3 regions of the Dickeya aquatica genome follow, and region 1 is predicted to be linked to each of the others. Evidence: predicted binding sites of a transcription regulator. Region 1 holds the regulator's gene; each other region holds the start of a gene.

Region 1 (6,839 bases):
TTTCACAGCCCGTATGCCCACGGCATGATGGCCGCCTGCCAGCAACGCGGCTGGCTGGCGGTGGTGATGCATTTTCGCGGCTGTGGCCGCCAGCCCAACCGACTGGCTCGCGGCTACCACGCCGGGGAAACGGATGACGCGAGCTACTTCCTCGGTTGGCTTGCGCGCACCTTCGGCAATGCCCCTACCGCTGCCATCGGCGTCTCGCTTGGCGGCAACATGCTCGCCTGCCTGTTGAGCCAGCACGATAGCGCCAACCTGCCGGACGTCGCGGCCATTATCTCGGCACCGTTGCAGCTAGAGCCGTGCAGCCGTCGGCTGGAGCGCGGATTTTCTCGCGTTTATCAGGGCTATTTGCTTAATTTGTTACGCCGCAATGCGCTGCGCAAGCTTGCTGCCTACCCCAACTGCCTGCCGGTTTCGGCAGAGCGCTTGCGCCAAATCCGCCATCTGAAAGAGTTCGACCAGCTCGTCACCGCCCGGTTACACGGGTTTGCTGATGCGGATGACTACTACCGGCGCAGCAGCGCCCTGCCGCGACTGGCGCAGATTCGCCAGCCGTTGCTGGTGGTACATGCCAAAGATGACCCGTTTATGACAACGGAGGTTATCCCTAAACTGTCGCAATTGCCGGGCAACATCCACTACTGCCTGACGCAGCACGGCGGCCATGTCGGCTTTGTCAGCGGTACCTGGCGTCAACCACAATTATGGCTGGAGCAGTGCGTCCCTGACTGGCTGACTGCGTATCTGGAACCCAAGCGGAGCTGAAACCATGATAATCCCCTGGCAGGAACTGGCGGCACCGACGCTAAAAAACCTGATTGAAGCCTTTGTGCTGCGCGAAGGCACCGATTACGGTGAGCATGAACGCACGCTGGAAGAGAAAGTCGCCGCCGTCGAGCAGCAGTTACGCCAGGGCGAGGTGGTGCTGGTGTGGTCTGAACTGCATGAAACCGTCAATATCATGCCGCGCCGCCAGCTTGGCCGTACAGAGCGCGAACACCCGTGAGTCACGGGGGTGAAACACGCAAATTGGCGTGTCGGCAGGCAACAGATATGCTAACACTTATCGGATATCCCTGACGGTTCGCAAGATATCGCCTTCAATAAGCAAGGCATTCATACTCAGGCTTTTAATAAACATTTCACGACGATGACCCGGTTTACCGGCGGCAATGTCAGCGGAGGTTCGCATGTCTCATCAGCACCCGATTATCGCGGTTACAGGCTCCAGTGGTGCCGGGACGACCACCACCAGCCTGGCATTTCGTAAAATATTCCAGCAACTTAACCTGCGCGCCGCGCTGGTAGACGGTGACAGTTACCACCGCTATACCCGCCCGGAAATGGATATGGCTATCCGTAAAGCGCGCGATGTCGGCCGTCATATCAGCTATTTCGGGCCGGAAGCCAATGATTTTAGCCAGCTGGAACAGGCATTTATCGATTATGGCCGCACCGGCACCGGCCAGACCCGCAAATACCTGCACACCTATGATGAAGCTATTCCCTACAATCAGGTGCCTGGCACCTTTACGCCCTGGGAACCGATACCACAACCGACCGATCTGCTGTTCTACGAAGGGCTGCATGGCGGCGTTGTCAGCGCACAGCATAACGTCGCGCAGCACGTTGACCTGCTGGTGGGGGTGGTGCCTATCGTCAATCTGGAGTGGATTCAAAAGCTGGTGCGTGACATCAACGAGCGCGGCCATTCACGCGAAGCGGTGATGGACTCGGTGGTGCGCTCAATGGAAGATTACATCACCCATATCACGCCGCAATTTTCCCGCACCCATATCAATTTTCAGCGCGTCCCAACGGTCGATACCTCCAACCCGTTTGCCGCCAAAGCCATTCCCTCAATGGATGAGAGCTTTGTGGTTATCCACTTTCAGGGATTAAACAATATGGATTACCCCTATCTGCTGGCGATGTTACAGGGGTCATTTATTTCGCACATCAATACCCTGGTGGTGCCGGGCGGCAAGATGGGGCTGGCAATGGAGCTGATTATGGCACCGCTGGTACAGCGGCTTGTTGAAGGTAACGGGATAGCGTGACGTCTCGCGGCGGTGGTTAAGCCGCCGCGCGTCAATGCCTTAACCCCGCGCAATGACTTCATGGCTGTGAGTCACCGTCACCGTTTTTTCCAGCATCAGTGCCACCGAGCAATATTTTTCTGCCGAGAGCGCAACCGCCCGCTCCACGGCTTTTTCCGATAAGGCTTTGCCGGTCACGATAAAGTGCAAATTAATGGCGGTGAACAGGCGCGGTGCCTCTTCACGGCGCTCGGCGCTCAGACGCACTTCACAGTCGGCCACATCATGGCGACCTTTTTGCAGGATGGACACCACATCAATGGCGCTACAGCCTCCGGCGGCCATCAGTACCATCTCCATCGGGCTGGGCGCTTTGTCGCCTGAGTTGCCATCCATCAGCACCTGATGACCGGATGCGGACTCACCCAAAAACGTCAATCCTTCAACCCATTTCACCCGAGCCTGCATAATTTTGCCCTCAATCAACTATTTTTGAAATTTTGCACCGCTCATGAACAAAAAAGCCTGATAATCAGAGCTTAATCATGCTGAAGCGAGACAACACGAGACACTACACTCAACCTGTGTTACAAACGGAGGACGTAAACCCGTGTGTGTCGGGCCTCTGCCTGACTGCCACCAGTTTACCGGCGTCATTGATAGACCGTCTCCGTATCATCCCTGACGTCATTCCGCCAGGACGGAATTTGAATTATAACTATGTTATCACGCCGTACAGGGAACTCTGAGCCCTGTGATTTGCGCAGTGAATTACAACAGAGGATAACAGCGAATGGTTCTCGGCAAACCGCAAACAGACCCGACTCTCGAATGGTTCCTTTCTCATTGTCACATTCACAAGTACCCATCGAAGAGCACTCTGATCCATCAGGGTGAAAAAGCAGAGACGCTTTACTACATCGTGAAAGGCTCGGTTGCCGTGCTGATTAAGGATGAAGAAGGCAAGGAAATGATTCTGTCTTATCTGAATCAGGGCGATTTTATTGGCGAGCTTGGCTTGTTTGAAGATGGGCAGGAGCGCAGTGCGTGGGTTCGGGCAAAAACTGCCTGCGAAGTCGCTGAAATTTCCTATAAAAAATTCCGTCAGCTTATCCAGGTTAACCCGGATATTCTGATGCGCCTCTCCTCACAGATGGCCCGCCGCCTGCAAGTGACCTCGCAGAAGGTCGGCAATTTGGCATTTTTGGACGTAACAGGGCGTATCGCACAGACCTTGCTGAACCTGGCCAAACAACCGGATGCCATGACCCACCCGGACGGTATGCAAATCAAGATAACCCGTCAGGAGATAGGCCAGATTGTCGGCTGTTCCCGTGAAACTGTCGGCCGTATCCTGAAAATGCTGGAAGACCAGGATCTCATCTCTGCCCACGGTAAAACCATCGTGGTTTACGGTACCCGTTGATACCTTCATCAACGTGTCTCCATCACCAGCAAGGGCGGCCAATGGCCGCCCTGCTTATTTTGCGTTGCGTATCGGTGAGTGTCGCGTGCGACGCGTTACGACCAGTATTTATTGATCTCGGTGCGCAGTGCCTCAGCGGTCGCCTTACCACGCTCAGACGCCAGCGCACGACCGGCGATAAAGGTCTTGGCGCTGATACCTTCAAACAGGTGAATATCCTGCGGCACAATGCCGCCGGTAATCGACAACGCCAGCCCCAGTTCAGAAAGCGCACGCATCCGGCCGAGGTCGTCACTCGTCCAGTTAACTCCGGCAAGCTCCGCATCGCGCGAGCGGTGATAAATCGCCTGGGTAATGCCCATATCAACCCACTGCCGGGCATCATCAAGGCTCCAGTTGCCGTACAGCTCAATCTGGATTTCGCCACCAAACTCATCGGCCACTTTTTTGCAGGCGGCAATAGTGGCAACGTGCGCTGCCGCCGAGACGGTTATCCAGTTCGCCCCGGCAGAGAACGCCATGCGCGCCAGAATGGCTCCGCCGTCAGTGGTTTTCATGTCACACACAATAATGTGTTTAGGGTGGCGCTCGCGCAGGGTGCGCACCGCCGTCATGCCTTCAGCAAAGGCCAGAATGGTACCGACCTCGATAACCTCAACGAACCCGCCAACACGCTCAGCAATCTCAACCGCTGTGGCCAGGTCTGTCGAATCCAGGGCAATTTGCAGCATAGGTTTAGTCATGATGTTATTTCCTTTCCAAAAGTGAAAATACCGGAAACAGCGACGTGCGGGCGAGCGCTGCCCGTGGCGTGATGCCACTATTCATTTCAAGTCGCTATTTCAAACAGTGACGTTATTCAGGCGCGGTGGCTTAACGCTGGCCGTAGTAGGCATTCGCGCCGTGTTTTCTGAAATAGTGTTTATCAGAAAGCGCCTGATCGATATGAATCGCCGGGTTGAGCAGGCGGGTTGACAGCGCCATCGCCGCCACCTCTTCGAGCACCAGCGCATTGTGTACCGCATCCAGCGCGTTTTTCCCCCAGCAGAAGGGCGCATGGCCGGTGATCACCACACCCGGTACGGCCAGCGGATCGAGATCCCGGCGCTGAAACTCCTCCACGATCACCGCACCGGTATTTTTTTCATACTCACGGGCGATTTCCTGCTCGCTCAACGCGCGGGTGCAGGGAATATCGCCGTAGAAATAGTCGGCATGGGTCGTACCGAGCGCGGGAATATCCAGCCCCGCCTGCGCCCAGATAGTGCCGTGGCGTGAATGGGTATGCACAATACCGCCGATACCGCTAAACGCCTGATAGAGCGCCAGATGGGTAGCCGTGTCGCTGGAAGGGTTAAGGTGCCCTTCCACCACACGCCCGTCCATGTCCACTACCACGATATCGTCGAGGGTCATCTGCTCATAGGAAACGCCCGACGGTTTAATGGCAATAACGCCCTGAGCGCGGTCAATTTGGGAGACATTGCCCCAGGTCAACGTCACCAGGCCGTGACGGGGAAGCAACAGGTTGGCTTCCAGTACGATAGCCTTCAATTGCGGGTACATCATCATTCTCTCCTGCGCCCCTGCACGGAGCGCCTTATTGCGGCTCAGGCAGGCTGTGCCAGCGCCTTATCAATCACACTGAATACCTCTTCACGGCTGGTGCACACCCGCAGTTTATCGAGGTTAATTCCGGTATCGCTGTTCTCGTCTTCCAGCACCTGGGTCACTTCCATCAGCCCTTCCATGTGCTCATCCGAGGTGCTGCCCGCCAGCGTCACCAGCACATCCACCGGTTCATCTTCGCCATCAAACTTCACCGGCGTGGTCAGCGTCACCAGCGCAAAGGCGGTGCGGTTCACGCCGTTTTCCGGCCGGGCGTGCGGCATGGCGAATTGCGGCGCAATCACGATATACGGCCCCATTTTCTCGATGCTGCTGATAATCGCTTCGTGATAGCGCGGCTCGACGGCACCGGACGCAATCAGCATGTCCGTACCCAGTTTGATGGCATCACGCCAGTCAGCGGCGGTGGCGTTGAGCAATACGGAGTGATTGTCGATTAACGATTGTTTGAATTTCATGCTCTTCTCCTTAGGCCTTCCTCACCCTGCAAGGAAGGCACGCGTGATTAACCGGCAAAGTTTTTATTGATAAGGCCCAGCAGCTCGTCACCGAAAGAGTTCGGGTTGAGCATGTTTTGCACACCCAACACAAACTTGCCGTCACCGGGGCTCATTTCACCCGCCAGATGTTTCGAGGAAACGATGATGTCGGTGGTCGGGAGTTTGGTCTTGTAATCTGCCACAGCGCAGGAATCCATGATGTGCGGCACTCCCCGTTGTTCAAGGAACTTGCCTATCTTCATTTTCATCATCATCGAAGACCCCTGGCCGTTGCCGCACACCGCCAGAATACGCACCACCCGAGCGTTCGCAGCGCTCACCGGCTGGGCATCGGCATCGCTGCTGCGCACATTGCCCGCGGCCGCCTCACTGACTAGCGGTTGCGCCGAATCTTCCTCTGCACGCAGCGTGCGGGACGCGAAGTACATGTAGACCAGTGCACCGGCCAGCAGTAACACAAAGAACAGCGAAGAGAACGACAGCCCCTGCATGATGGCCGGGAACACCAGCGCCCAGTCCGCCATCCCCATCCAGCCATTAAAACTGGTGCCGTTCTGGGCAAACAGGTGAATCGCCCAGGCGGAACCCAACACTTCAATAATCCCCATCACAAAACAGATTTTCATCACCGCGCGCCAGCCGCCGAAATGGTTGGCGAACACGCCGATGGTAGCGTTAGAGAAGAACATGGGAATAAAGCCGGGGATTATCATGATGGAGGAGTTGCACAGCAGCAGGCCAAGCACGGCGAGGAACTGACCTAAGGTGCCCCAGATAAAACCGAATACCATCGCGTTCGGTGAGTAGGCGTAGATAGCCGCGCAGTCAATCGCCAGCACCGCATTGGGGATAACGCGTTCGGAAATGCCTTTAAAGGCTTCGGAAAGCTCGGCCACAAACATACGCACGCCAGCCACAATCACTTGAATCGCCACCGCAAAGCGCAGGCCGGTTTCCAAAATATAGATAGTCCAGTGCGTCGAACCGGCCATTTTCTGGAGATTCTCCAGGCCGAAAGAGAGCAAGATGATGCCGAAAAACAGCGTCATCACAATGGCGGTAGCCGTAATACTGTCGTGAAAAATGTGCAACCACTTAGGCAGGTTGAGCTTATCCACGCTGTCGTCTTTATCACCCAGCCTGGGAGCCAGTTTGGTCGCAATCCAGGAGGCCACCTGCTGCTGGTGCCCAATCGAGAACCCCGCGCCACCCGTTACTGCTTCCGTCGGCTTAAACATG
Region 2 (6,839 bases), 1.6 Mb from region 1:
GGCAGGGCGCGGTGTTCTATGACGAGAATCACCAGCGGGCTGACCCGATAGTCGTGCTGAAGAAAAACGGCGTGAATTATATCCGCCTGCGGTTGTGGGTTGACCCCAAAGACGCAGCCGGAAACCCGTATGGCGGCGGTGACAATGACCTTGCCACAACGTTGGTGCTGGCTAAACGCGCCAAGGCGCAGGGCATGAAGTTGCTGCTCGATTTTCACTACAGCGATTTCTGGACTGACCCCGGTAAGCAGTTCAAGCCGAAAGCCTGGGCGAACCTCCCCTACGAGGCGCTCAAAACCGCCGTACATGATTACACTCGCGACACCATCGCCCGCTTTAAGCGCGAAGGGGTGTTGCCGGATATGGTACAGATTGGCAATGAGGCCAATGGCGGCATTCTGTGGCCGGAGGGCAAAAGCTGGGGGCAGGGCGGCGGTGAGTTTGACCGGCTGGCCGGGTTACTCAATGCCGCGATTGCCGGTTTACGTGAGAACCTGAGCTCACCGGGTCAGGTAAAAATCATGCTGCATCTGGCTGAAGGCACGAAGAATGACACCTTCCGCTGGTGGTTTGATGAAATCACCAGGCGTGGTGTGCCCTTCGATGTGATTGGCCTGTCGATGTATACCTACTGGAATGGCCCCATCAGCGCGCTGAAAACCAATATGGATGACATCAGCCAGCGCTATAACAAAGATGTGATTGTGGTCGAGGCCGCTTACGGCTACACGCTGGCGAATTGCGATAATGCGGAAAACAGCTTTGGCGCTAAAGAAGCCAAAGACGGCGGCTACCCGGCAACGGTGCAGGGGCAGGCGGATTTCATGCGCGATTTAATGCAAAGCGTGATTGATGTGCCCAGCCAGCGCGGCAAAGGTGTGTTTTATTGGGAGCCGGCCTGGATAACGGTGCCGGGAAATACCTGGGCGACACAGGCTGGCATGAATTACATCAATGACAATTGGAAATTAGGCAATGCCCGTGAAAATCAGGCGTTATTTAATTGTCAGGGTGAGGTGTTGCCTTCTATCAAGATATTTAAATAACCGAGACGCTGATTTTTTATTGTATTTGACGGCACGATCCCTCGTGCCGTCAGCCCCCTGAATATCAGCAGATATACCGCAAAAGAATAATGTCTTAAGGATGTTCTATGAAACGATTTCCACCTTTGTTTGCAAAGGTTGAAGGGCTATTGCATGGCGCGGATTATAATCCAGAGCAATGGGCGAATTATCCCGATGTGATTGATGATGACATTGCCATGATGCAGCAGGTGAAATGCAATGTCATGTCAGTCGGTATTTTCAGCTGGTCAAAGCTCGAACCGCAAGAGGGGCAATACCACTTTGACTGGCTCGATACGCTGCTGGATAAATTGCATCAGCGTGGCGTATCCGTGTTTCTGGCGACCCCGAGCGGCGCGCGCCCGGCCTGGCTGTCACAGCGTTACCCTGAGGTACTGCGGGTCGGGCGTGACAGGGTGCAGGCCTTGCATGGCGGTCGTCATAATCATTGCCTTTCATCGCCGGTGTACCGCGAGAAAGTGCGGCAGATCAATACCCTGCTGGCAGAGCGCTATGGCCATCACCCGGCGGTGATTGGCTGGCATATCTCTAATGAATATAGCGGTGAGTGCCATTGCGAGCGCTGCCAGCAGGCCTTTCGCCGCTGGTTACAGGCGCGTTATGTCACGCTGGAGGCCCTTAATCACGCCTGGTGGAGCGATTTCTGGAGCCACACGTATAGCGACTGGTCACAAATTGACTCGCCCGCGCCACACGGCGAGGTTTCTATTCACGGTTTAAACCTTGACTGGCGGCGTTTTAATACGGCGCAGGCGATGGATTTTTGCGCCGGGGAGATTGCGCCATTAAAACGGGTGAATCCGGCGTTACCGGCCACCACCAACTTTATGGAATATTTCTACGACTACGATTACTGGCAGTTTGCGCAGGTGCTGGATTTCGTCTCCTGGGACAGTTACCCGATGTGGCACCGCGATAAAGACGACGCCACGCTTGCCTGCTATACCGCCATGTACCACGACCTGATGCGCTCGCTAAAACAGGGGCAGCCGTTTGTCCTGATGGAGTCTACGCCCAGCACCACCAACTGGCAGCCGCTGAGTAAGCTGAAAAAACCGGGCATGCATATTCTGTCTTCGCTACAGGCGGTGGCGCACGGAGCGGATGCGGTGCAGTATTTCCAGTGGCGTAAAAGCCGCGGGTCGGTGGAGAAATTCCACGGCGCGGTGGTTGATCACGTCGGGCATGTTGATACCCGCGTCGGGCGCGAGGTGGCGGCGCTTGGCGATATGCTCTCGAAGCTTGGCGATGTTGCGGGCAGCCGGGTTGAGGCGCAGGTGGCCATCCTGTTTGACTGGGAGAGCCGCTGGGCAATGGATGATGCACAAGGGCCGCGCAATCTCGGGCTGGAGTATGAAAAAACGCTGGCAGAACACTATCGGCCATTTTGGGAGCAGGGGGTGGCGGTGGATGTGATTAACGCCGATGGGGATTTCAGCGCTTACCGGCTACTGATAGCACCGATGCTCTATATGGTGCGCCCCGGCTTTGCCGAACGGCTGGAGGCGTTTGTGCGTCAGGGCGGGCAGGTGGTGATGACCTACTGGAGCGGCATTGTTAATGAAAGCGACCTGTGTCATTTAGGCGGTTTTCCCGGCCCGCTGCGCGCGCTTTTCGGCATTTGGGCTGAGGAGATTGACTGCCTGGCGGAGGGGGAATTTAACCGCGTGCTGGGAGTTGCTGGCAACACGCTGGGGCTCAAAGGGCCTTATCAGGCACGCCATTTGTGTGAGCTTATTCATCTGGAAGGCGCGCTGGCGCAAGCCAGTTATTGTGATGATTTTTATGCCAGGCGCCCGGCTGTGACCGTCAATCATGTCGGTGAAGGCAAAGCCTGGTATGTCACCTCACGCAACGATCTGGCATTCCAGCGGGATTTTTTCACCGCGCTTATCCGCGAGCTGGCGCTGCCGCGTGCGCTGGAAACCGTGTTGCCGCCGGGCGTGAGCGCCCAGCGCCGTAGCCACCCTGATGAGGAGTTTATTTTTATCGGTAACTACAGCGCCCAGCCGCAGTCTGTGGCGGTGCCAGCCGGTTATTGCGATAAATTGACCGGTGAACCGGTGACGGATATTGCCCTCAGCGCCTGGGGATGCCGGGTGCTCCATCGCCACCTTGCCTGATTGCCCTGTCTTCACCACGCCTGGCCACCCGCGTCAGGCGTTATCAATCCCATCGCTTCATCACACCATGCCAAGGAGTATATCCATGATTAAGCTGCGTGCATTTACCCGTTATTTTAGCCAGCCTAAACCCGCCCCGGCGTTTACGGAGGCCGAGAAACAGCATATTCAGCGCCTGCTGCATGGCTTTGGCGGTCAGGCGAATATCGAACAGGTTGATGCCTGCATTACCCGCCTGCGCGTCACGGTGAAAAACCTCAAGCTGGTTGACTCACAGGGGCTACAACAGGAAGGCGCATTAGGCGTGATTATTCTCGGCCAGCAAGTCCACGCGATATTTGGTCAGCAATCCGATGCGCTACGCCAGTTATTAACGGAGCACTTCTCTCGTGAAGGGGGGAATAATAAAGCGATAAAAATAACCGTTATAATTATTTCTGAAATACACGAATAAAACAGTGATATTGGGCGGGGCGAGAATCTCTCCCCGCCAGTTTTTTATGGGTGTGTTAGAAAAAAAAGAGGATAACCATAAAGCGTTATCCTCGAATCACAGCGAATCAATAATCCATATACAAAAATAATGATGAAGATGATATTTCAGAGAGTGCGGTTATGCGTTCAGTGTATGCGCCCGTTATTACCACCAGGCTTCGACCTGCACCCCCGCATTCCAGGTATTACTGGCGGTGCCGTCTTTAAACGGTTTACCATCCTGGCTGTCATTCAGATAGGAGGTATAAAAGCGCAGTTCCGGGCGTGACATAAACGCAGGGCCGGCGGCCAATGCCACGGCCAGCGTATATTTCTGACCGCTTTGCTTAAATGAAGTGCCATTTTTAAAGTTGTCTTTCTGGGTAAAGGCCCCAACCTCACCAATACCGCGCACATAATCGGTAAACTGATATTGCATGCGTCCGACCAGCGACAATAATCGGGTGGTATCGGTCGCTTCATTAATCTGGTTGGCCGAGCCCCAGGTCAGCACATGATTGAAAGAGAGACGGTCAGTCAATGGAATAAGGCCGGTATTAATCACGCGATAGCCGGTTGCGCTGTTGACCTGATTCCACATGTCATACCAGCCACCGCCTTGCGACACCATGTTTTGCGCCAGGCCTTTATTGGCGTATTGCAGCACCACTTTGTTATAGCCACCCAGCATGTCCTGACTGATTTCGCCGGTCAGCATCACGCCGTTATCTGCGTCATACAGGCCGCCGAACTCTTTTTGTTTTTTGGTGACGTTGGGCATGGCGTAGTCAATACCAAATTCCGTCCAGGCTCCTTTCCAGGGTTTCAGCCCGGCATAGCGCACATCGGCATAGTTGATGTTGACGTTACTGTTGCCATTAATGCGGTCATCAACCGCATTGGCATCACCCCGCAGCCAGGCGACCGACAATGCGCCAGGGCCAAGGCTGTAGTTTTCCAGCCCGGCACCGGAGCCGGAAATATTCCAGTATTTGGTGTCGATAATATGCAGGTCGTGGCGCTGGTAATAGCGTTTCCCGCCCCAGATAACCGCATTACGATCGCCGGGAACCAGGCCTTTGACTTGTAAATTTAACTGACGCAGGCCGAATTGGGCATCATTACCGAGGGTGGTTTCATTGTCGTTAGATCCATCAGACACCATGCTGACCATGCTATCAACGTAGAAACTGACGTCATCTTTTTTGTACACCTCGGAACCTAACTCCACCTCGCCATAGGTATCGTTTTCGTTACCCAGCCGACCTATTTTGTTTTTCTGCCATTGCGCCATACCGCCGTCGTTTGATACGCCGACACCACCGCGCAGATAACCATGAAAATCAACAGGAATATTGGCCGCGAGCAGCGGCCCGCAGGTCAGCATAGCGGTGAGAGCGGTAGGGACTGTCAGGCGTTTGATGTTCATAATGACCTCGTGTTGCTTGTTGTTATGTATTACGTTCACATTTATTGCTCAATAAAATGCCTAAACGCAAAACTCGGCAATGCGTTCGTTTGTTTGTTGTGATTTAGTGCAAATAAATCATTTTGTTTTGTAAAAACTGGTGAGCTTCATCACGAGTTTCTTGTTTGTGAACGTAATACTTTTTGTTGGATTGGGCAGAGTGTGCGGTAGCCCATGAGTTTTTCTTGGGGCCTGCTGTTACAATTTACAGAAAACCACGACGGGAAAGCCGGCCATGAAGTCGAAAAGCGCTACGTTAGAAGATGTTGCACGCCATGCAGGCGTTTCTTATCAAACCGTATCTCGGGTATTGAATAAATCGGCTAATGTCTCTGAAGCCACGCGCCGCAAGGTTGAGCAGGCAATAGAATTGCTGCGTTATGTGCCTAACCGCCTGGCCCAGCAACTGGTGGGTAAACAGAGTATGACCATTGGGCTGGTGACGACCTCGCTGGCGTTACATGCGCCTTCACAGGTGGCCGCCGCCGTAAAAAGATATGCGAATACGGAAGGTTATCAGGTGTTGATCTCGATGATTGATGAGAACGTCAATCATGGCATTCAGGATTCCATCAATGAACTCAAGTCACAGCGGGTTGATAAGGTTATCATCAATGTGCCGCTGGAAACCGATGAAGCAGAACGTATTGCGACGGATAACGACGATATTCTGTGTCTCTTTCTGGATGTTGACCCCTATAGCTCTGTGTTTAATGTGTCGTTCAATCCGGCAGATGGCACACGAGCCAGCGTGAAGTATCTCTACGAACTGGGGCACCGTGATATTGCCTTGCTGGCAGGGCCGGCAGGCTCGGTGTCGGCGCGGCTGCGTTTGAAAAACTGGCTGGAAACGCTGGAGGGGTATGGGCTTGCCCCTGTCAGCGTGTTGCACGGCAACTGGGATGCGCAAAGCGGTTATGCCTGTGCGCTACAGATGCTGCGCGAAACGCCGCAGTTCAGTGCGGTACTGGTGGCGAACGACCAAATGGCGCTGGGCGTATTGAGCGCGTTTCATCAGAATCAGCAGACCATTCCCGGTCAGAAATCAGTGATTGGCTATGACGGCACGTATGAAAGTTCGTTTTTTCATCCGGCATTGACCACCGTATCGCTGGATCTCGACTTGCAGGGAAAAGAGGCGGTGCAGCGGCTGCTGGGAGCCAGCGATAGCGACATGCAGCGATCTTCCTCCATTCTGCCTGCCCGGCTGGTTGTGCGTAATTCCACTGGCCCGCGCAGTGACGAACAGCGTGATTTACAGCAAATTGCCGACGAGTTGCGGCAAATTGCCCATCGGCTGAGTCAATAGTGGCGGGCAAACACCCTGCACGCCAGAAGAAATAACCCCGTCAGGATAATGAGATAGCAAAAAGAAACCCGCTCGCGTTACGACCGGGTTTCTGTCGGTGACATCCACTTACTGAGACATAAGGGCAACACATTCTGTGCTGCCGCGTACATTATGCTGTGGTGTTAATGTTGCGCCCAACCGCCGGATTAGCCGGTAACGGTGGGATGGACTGGACAAGGCTGTTAACGGTATCTTTCTGGTTATCCAATGATTTTTTCAACACCTGGGTACCAATTTCACTGCTCAACTGCATGTTGCTCAAACCAGAGGAAAGGGAAGCGATTTGTGAAACATCCATCGTAGTTATCCTGTGTTAGAGGCTAAAGGCGTACCGA
Region 3 (6,839 bases), 1.8 Mb from region 1:
CTCAAAATCGCTACGCACTCTGCCTTAACTGCACGCTGGTGCGCTAATCACACCCGCACCTCAGCCCGGTGAAAGCCGGGCTGTTTTTAGTCGGTAAACCTTCTTATAATTTAGCTTAACCATGTCGACGGTGTTTCATAACATCAGCGGATTGCCCCAACCAACAGAGCACAGCACAACTATCCATGCACAAGAAATCCATTTATGTCGCTTATACCGGCGGTACCATCGGTATGCAACGCTCCGAACACGGCTATATTCCGGTTTCAGGCCATCTGCAACAGCAACTGGCGCAAATGCCGGAATTTCATCGTCAGGAAATGCCTGCGTTTACTATCCATGAGTACACCCCGTTAATTGACTCTTCGGATATGACACCGTCAGACTGGCAATCGATTGCTAACGACATTCAGCAACACTACGACCAATACGACGGCTTTGTTATCCTGCATGGTACCGATACGATGGCTTTTACCGCCTCGGCGCTCTCTTTTATGCTGGAGAACTTGTCCAAACCGGTTATTGTGACAGGGTCACAAATTCCACTGGCAGAATTGCGCTCTGACGGGCAAACCAATTTGCTCAACGCGCTCTATGTCGCGGCGAATCACCCGGTCAATGAGGTCAGCCTGTTCTTTAATAACAAGCTGCTGCGCGGAAACCGCACCACCAAAGCGCATGCAGACGGCTTTGATGCGTTTGCCTCTCCCAATTATCCGCCGCTGCTCGAGGCCGGGATCCATATTCGCCGTCTGACGCCCGCTTCACCGACGACGACAGATAATACGTTGATCGTGCATCCGATTACGCCTCAGCCTATCGGCGTGGTCACTATTTATCCCGGCATCTCCGCAGATGTCGTGAGTAACTTCCTGCGCCAGCCGGTAAAGGCTTTGATTTTACGCTCTTATGGTGTAGGAAACGCACCGCAAAGTTCCGGCTTACTTGAAGAGTTACGGCATGCCTCGGCGCGTGGCATTGTGGTCGTCAATCTGACGCAGTGTATCTCCGGGCGAGTCAATATGGAGGGTTACGCGACCGGTAATGCATTGGCGCAAGCCGGTGTCATCAGCGGATATGATATGACGGTTGAAGCAGCACTCACGAAACTGCATTATCTGTTAAGCAGAAACGATCTCTCGCCGGAGAAAATTCGCCAACTGATGCAACAAAATCTGCGTGGTGAACTGAGCGATAAGGACTGATCGTTTTGCGGCTATCGCCTATTATTTCAACCATAGCGCCTCATCACCCGTCATCAAGAAGAGCACATCATGAACAGAGCACTATTGCTGGTGGATATTCAAAATGATTTCTGCTCGGGCGGTGCCCTGGCAGTATCCGGGGGAGATGAGGTGGTAGCGGTAGCCAATCAGGCAATGTATGCCTGCCAGCAGGCGGGAGTGCCCGTCATTGCCATTCAGGACTGGCACCCCGCCAGCCACCGTAGTTTTGCCATCAATTCAGGCACCAGGGTTGGTGAGGTGGGTGAACTGGAAGGGCTGCCGCAGGTATGGTGGCCGGTGCACTGTGTACAAAACAGCCCTGGAGCCGACTTACACCCGGAACTGGATCGGAACGCAATCGTATCGGTTATCCACAAAGGCACCTATGACGATATTGACAGCTATAGCGCCTTTTTTGACAACGACCACCGCACATGCACAGCACTACATGACTGGCTCCGCGCCAGAAACATCACCCGGCTGAGTATCATGGGGCTGGCGACCGATTATTGCGTCAAGTTTACCGTGCTTGATGCACTGGAACTTGAATACCAGACCGAGATTCTGGTTGACGGCTGCCGGGGCGTCAATCTGCGCCCCAGAGATAGCCAGCAGGCGCTTGATGTGATGGTCAAGCACGGGGCAACGCTCACTACCCTGCCAAGCTTTATTGCCTCTTTACGCCACTAAGCACGCATTGATGCACCAATGCAACGCCGTTTAGTCAACCCGATGAATACGGATGTCAACCGCGGTTACCTTAGTTTTGTGGTTTCAGTATCGTAATGTTGAGATTGTCATTGGCAAAACGTTGTTTAAGCTCTTGTTTGCTCTTCATTTCAATCTCACCATGCGTATTGATGGTCATGTGGTCTGCCTCCTGGTTATGACGAGCCTGCCATAACATCACCATCTGCAACGCGTTTTCTTTCTGCTGTGTTGTCAGTGCCACCCCATCAGGCCATTTCCCGAGCTCAACCGCCGTTGTCAGGCGCTGATAAATTTCTGGTGTCATGCTGTTTATCACATCATTCAGTTCCATATTTTCCTGCCTGAAGTCAGATTTTAGCTGAAACGATTCAAGTCAATTTATCCAATTAGCGAGATTAACCATCAATATGCTGGCCGTCCTGTTCATCGACAAAACGCAGCGACGCGGAATTGACACAATAGCGCTCACCCGTGGTGTCTTGCGGGCCGTCGGGAAACACATGCCCCAAATGCGCATCACAGTGCCCGCAGCGGATCTCAACCCGATGCATATGATGAGAATCATCATCCAGATAGCGGATCGCTTCCTCAGAAACCGGGCGGTCAAAACTGGGCCAACCACAGCCTGAATCATACTTATTATCTGAATAAAATAGCGGCTGCTGGCAACACAGACAGTGATAAACCCCGGTACGACGGTTGTGCAGTAGTCGGCCGGTGTAAGGGCTTTCCGTTCCACGCTGTTGTGTCACATAGCGCTGTAACTCGGTTAATTCGTCCAGGTTTGGTTTAAAAGGCGTACTGTTGGTCATCCGATGCTCACTAAAACATAATTTTCGCCAGAGTGATGAAGCATAATTCTAACAAAAAGTTAACACCGCCACAGCCTATTTTGGCCTACACTTGGCCCCGTGCAGAGAAGGCATTTTTAATTGTGATCACCATCACAATTACGTCGCGGACAGGTGTTTCCCGGCCAGTGCCTCCCCCTATCATTAAGTCAGGCTCTTTAATGAGGCTGATAGTGGTTTATCGCGCAACTGTTGTTCGGAGTTTTGACTTACCGCAATGATTGACACGATTCCGCTTGACGCTCAGTAAGGTTTTTGTAATTTTACAACCAACCTTTTATTCACAAACCAATAGCTGGTGGAATATATGACTATCAAAGTAGGTATCAACGGGTTTGGCCGTATTGGCCGTATTGTTTTCCGCGCTGCACAGGAACGTTCTGACATCGAAATCGTTGCCATCAACGATTTGCTGGATGCGGATTACATGGCATACATGCTGAAGTATGACTCTACCCATGGTCGTTTCAACGGCACCGTTGAAGTGAAAGACGGTCATCTGGTTGTCAATGGTAAAACCATCCGTGTTACTGCTGAGAGAGATCCGGCTAACCTGAAGTGGAATGACGTGGGTGTTGATGTTGTTGCTGAAGCAACCGGCATCTTCCTGACCGACGAAACCGCTCGTAAACACATTCAGGCTGGTGCCAAGAAAGTGGTTCTGACTGGCCCGTCCAAAGACGATACTCCGATGTTCGTTATGGGTGTTAACCACGCCTCTTACGCGGGTCAGGAAATCGTTTCTAACGCTTCTTGTACTACCAACTGTCTGGCTCCGCTGGCTAAAGTTATCAACGACAAATTCGGTATCGTTGAAGCGCTGATGACCACTGTTCATGCAACCACCGCGACTCAGAAAACTGTTGACGGCCCGTCTCACAAAGACTGGCGCGGCGGTCGTGGCGCAGCTCAGAACATCATCCCGTCCTCTACTGGTGCAGCTAAAGCTGTAGGTAAAGTTATCCCGGCTCTGAACGGTAAACTGACTGGTATGGCGTTCCGCGTTCCGACTCCGAACGTCTCCGTCGTTGACCTGACTGCACGTCTGGAAAAACCGGCAACTTACAAAGAAATCTGTGAAGCCATTAAAGCAGCATCTGAAGGCGAGCTGAAAGGCGTGCTGGGCTACACCGAAGATGACGTGGTTTCCACCGATTTCAACGGCGAAAAACTGACTTCTGTGTTTGATGCCAAAGCCGGTATCGCACTGAGCGACACCTTCGTGAAACTGGTTTCCTGGTATGACAACGAAACTGGCTACTCTAACAAGGTGCTGGATCTGATCGCCCACATCTCTAAATAATGTGGCGATGAGCTGACAGATGAAAGGGCGACGTGGTCGCCCTTTTTTATTGGTTGTATTAACGAAGATTCTCAAGGCAACTATCACACCATGAACGAGAACATTTATTCGCTTCCCATCGATAACGCAATCACCCCTTACCTGAGCCAGCGCCAGCTAGATCAACTGCCGATTATTGTTGTCGATCACCCCCAGGTTCGTGCCGCTGTTGCACTGCAAGGTGCTCATCTGTTGAGCTGGCAGCCGACAGGGGAAAAACCGGTACTGTGGCTGAGTGACAATACGCCTTTCGAAACCGGCGTGGCCATTCGCGGTGGTGTGCCCATCTGTTTCCCGTGGTTCGGCCCGGCAGCTCAGCCTAATCACGGTTTTGGACGCCTGATGGCGTGGGAATTCACCTCCCACAGTGAGCAGGCTCAGGGCATCACACTGACCTTTACACTGCGGGATAACGAGCAAACCCGCGCCAGTTGGCCAAACGCGTTTACCGTGCTGGCCCGTTTTCATTTGAGCGCGCAAGAGTGTCAGATGGAATTGGAATGCCACGGCGATTACAGCATCACCAGCGCGCTGCATACCTATTTCGAAATTGGTGATATCAACCAAATTCGTATCAGTGGGTTGGGCGAGCACTTTATCGATAAAGTGAATGATGGCAAAGTCAGCACGCAGCAAGGCGACCTGACATTCGCCGATCGCACTGACCGTATTTATACGCAGCCGTTATCCCTCAGCGTAATCGAAGACCCGGCGCTGCAACGCACTATTGAAGTGCGTCACAGCCATAACAGCGATGTCGTCGCCTGGAATCCAGGAGCTGAGCTGTCGCGCACCATCAGCGATATCACTGACGATGGCTACAAAACGTTTGTCTGCGTCGAAACCGCACATGTCAGCCAGCCGTTTGTGGCGACCACCCATGCACCGGCTCGGTTATCTACCGTCATTCGCCTGCGCAAGTAATGCGTTGACCGGTGGCATGATGACGGCTTACCCGGCATCATGCCACCGAACACATGCCGCCATCAGCACAATATGTTACATGTTACACCACATCCAGTGGTTGTTTACTGCGTGGTGCAGGGTATGCCCTGTCCAGGCAGGCTATCTCTTCTTGTGACAACGTCACACTCAAGGCGGCCGCATTCTGCTCTACGTGTGCCAGTGAGCTCGCTTTAGGAATGGCAATGACACCTGACTGACGGATGACCCATGCCAGCAGCACCTGTGCGGGCATCAGGCCACGTTGCCGGGCGATGTCAATGACACTCGGGTGATTCATTAAGTCATGACTCAGCTGTCCGGCCTGAGCCAGCGGGCAATACGCCATCACAGGCATATGACGCTGTTGGCACCAGGGCAGCAGATCGTATTCAATCCCTCTTGACCCTAAATGATACAACACCTGATTGGTCTGGCACTGCTCTGCGCCCCTGTAGCCCCAAAGCTCTGCCATATCCGCCATATCCAGATTAGACACCCCCCAGTGGCCTATTTTCCCTGACTGGCAGAGTGTTTCCATCGCTGAAATGGTGTCTGGTAACGGTATACCGCCGCGCCAGTGCAGCAGATATAAATCGATGCGTTCGGTCTGCAACCGCTTCAGGCTGCCTTCACAGGCGGCTATCGCCCGCGCCCCGCCTGCATTATGCGGATAGACTTTTGATACCAGATAAACCCGCTCCCGACGGCCTCGTATCGCCTCACCAACAACCTGCTCTGCCCTGCCATCTGCATACATTTCAGCGGTATCGATCAGCGTCATACCAAGATCAATCCCCGCCTGTAATGCCCTCACCTCATTGCGCCATTGTTGAGCATGCTCTCCCATAAACCAGGTTCCCTGGCCTATCGCCGCAACGGTTGTGCCATGCGTAAACATCACCTGTTTTCTCATTATCACCTCCTGCTTTGCCTGGTGTAACGAACAGCTATCGCACTGTTTATGGGCAAACACACCAAGGCTGCACTTTTTTCATGCGGCATATCGACAAATGCAGTGCATAGGCGGTGATAAATCAACGGCTTCATGCGTTGCCCTGATGTCACACCACTCAGCCACGGTGTGAAATGCCATTACGTTAACCAGAGCGTTGATGGTTCCCACGTTACTATCGGCTAAATACGCTATCGGAGAGCGTTGTTATATCGTCACAGCCGCAAAGCAATGTACAGCAGGTAATGCCACCTTTTTACCCCGCGCTGCATCACATTACTGCAAAAGAAACATAAGTTATAACGCTTTAATCTGCCCACTGACACACCGCGTCTGACACGGGCTGGCAGGGCATTTTGCCGGTTGTCGCCGAAGTGAGTCATTGAAATATCTTAAAATTACGAGCCAAGAATAGAGGAAATTTTATGGATGCAAACTACGCTTTAAACAAGGATGTGGATTTCAACTGAACATGCTCAGGTGCGGTTTGCCCGCCCTGCCCCAGATACCATGAAGTTGGCATAAGGGTTGCTGTATTCAGTCAAAGAGATCCTCTTCCGAGAGAGCCACCCATTACACAGGCATTATGCATACCATTCGCTCTCTTACTCTGTGTTAATCGACGAAGGACGGGCAACGCTATGAACATATTTGATCATTACCGTCAGCGTTACGACGCTGCCAAGGACGAAGAATTCTCTCTACAGGAATTCCTTACTATCTGCCAGCAAGACCGCAGCGCGTACGTGAATGCCGCAGAAAGATTGCTAATGGCCATCGGTGAGCCTGTCATGGTAGACACCGCTCAGGAA

The links. Region 1 encodes CRP, which controls carbon source genes, mostly activating them, when cyclic AMP is high. Its sites were predicted from a motif close to ATGTGANNNNNNTCACAT; they were not measured.
Region 2: a site for CRP is predicted at 5,211-5,228, ahead of DAQ1742_RS05445 (maltoporin). Genes of this name have one in related genera too.
Region 3: a site for CRP is predicted at 2,870-2,887, ahead of msrB (peptide-methionine (R)-S-oxide reductase MsrB). Genes of this name have one in related genera too.

The regions. Positions count from the first base shown of each region.
Region 1 covers NZ_LT615367.1:4,071,397-4,078,235, forward strand. The annotation lists gene DAQ1742_RS18495 (hydrolase) at 1-771, shown strand, start outside; gene DAQ1742_RS18500 (YheU family protein) at 776-1,012, shown strand; gene DAQ1742_RS20760 (hypothetical protein) at 1,070-1,198, opposite strand; gene DAQ1742_RS18505 (phosphoribulokinase) at 1,197-2,066, shown strand; gene DAQ1742_RS18510 (OsmC family protein) at 2,106-2,513, opposite strand; gene crp (cAMP-activated global transcriptional regulator CRP) at 2,839-3,471, shown strand; gene DAQ1742_RS18520 (3-keto-L-gulonate-6-phosphate decarboxylase UlaD) at 3,567-4,214, opposite strand; gene DAQ1742_RS18525 (L-ribulose-5-phosphate 4-epimerase) at 4,345-5,037, opposite strand; gene DAQ1742_RS18530 (PTS sugar transporter subunit IIA) at 5,082-5,558, opposite strand; gene DAQ1742_RS18535 (PTS ascorbate-specific subunit IIBC) at 5,606-6,839, opposite strand, start outside.
Region 2 covers NZ_LT615367.1:1,188,038-1,194,876, forward strand. The annotation lists gene DAQ1742_RS05430 (glycoside hydrolase family 53 protein) at 1-1,046, shown strand, start outside; gene DAQ1742_RS05435 (beta-galactosidase) at 1,154-3,211, shown strand; gene DAQ1742_RS05440 (PTS transporter subunit EIIB) at 3,297-3,665, shown strand; gene DAQ1742_RS05445 (maltoporin) at 3,852-5,114, opposite strand; gene DAQ1742_RS05450 (LacI family DNA-binding transcriptional regulator) at 5,389-6,462, shown strand; gene DAQ1742_RS05455 (YjfB family protein) at 6,614-6,802, opposite strand.
Region 3 covers NZ_LT615367.1:2,306,785-2,313,623, forward strand. The annotation lists gene sppA (signal peptide peptidase SppA) at 1-47, shown strand, start outside; gene ansA (asparaginase) at 186-1,205, shown strand; gene pncA (bifunctional nicotinamidase/pyrazinamidase) at 1,275-1,916, shown strand; gene DAQ1742_RS10335 (YeaC family protein) at 1,987-2,268, opposite strand; gene msrB (peptide-methionine (R)-S-oxide reductase MsrB) at 2,333-2,749, opposite strand; gene gapA (glyceraldehyde-3-phosphate dehydrogenase) at 3,096-4,091, shown strand; gene DAQ1742_RS10350 (D-hexose-6-phosphate mutarotase) at 4,182-5,054, shown strand; gene DAQ1742_RS10355 (aldo/keto reductase) at 5,137-5,988, opposite strand; gene yeaG (protein kinase YeaG) at 6,669-6,839, shown strand, end outside.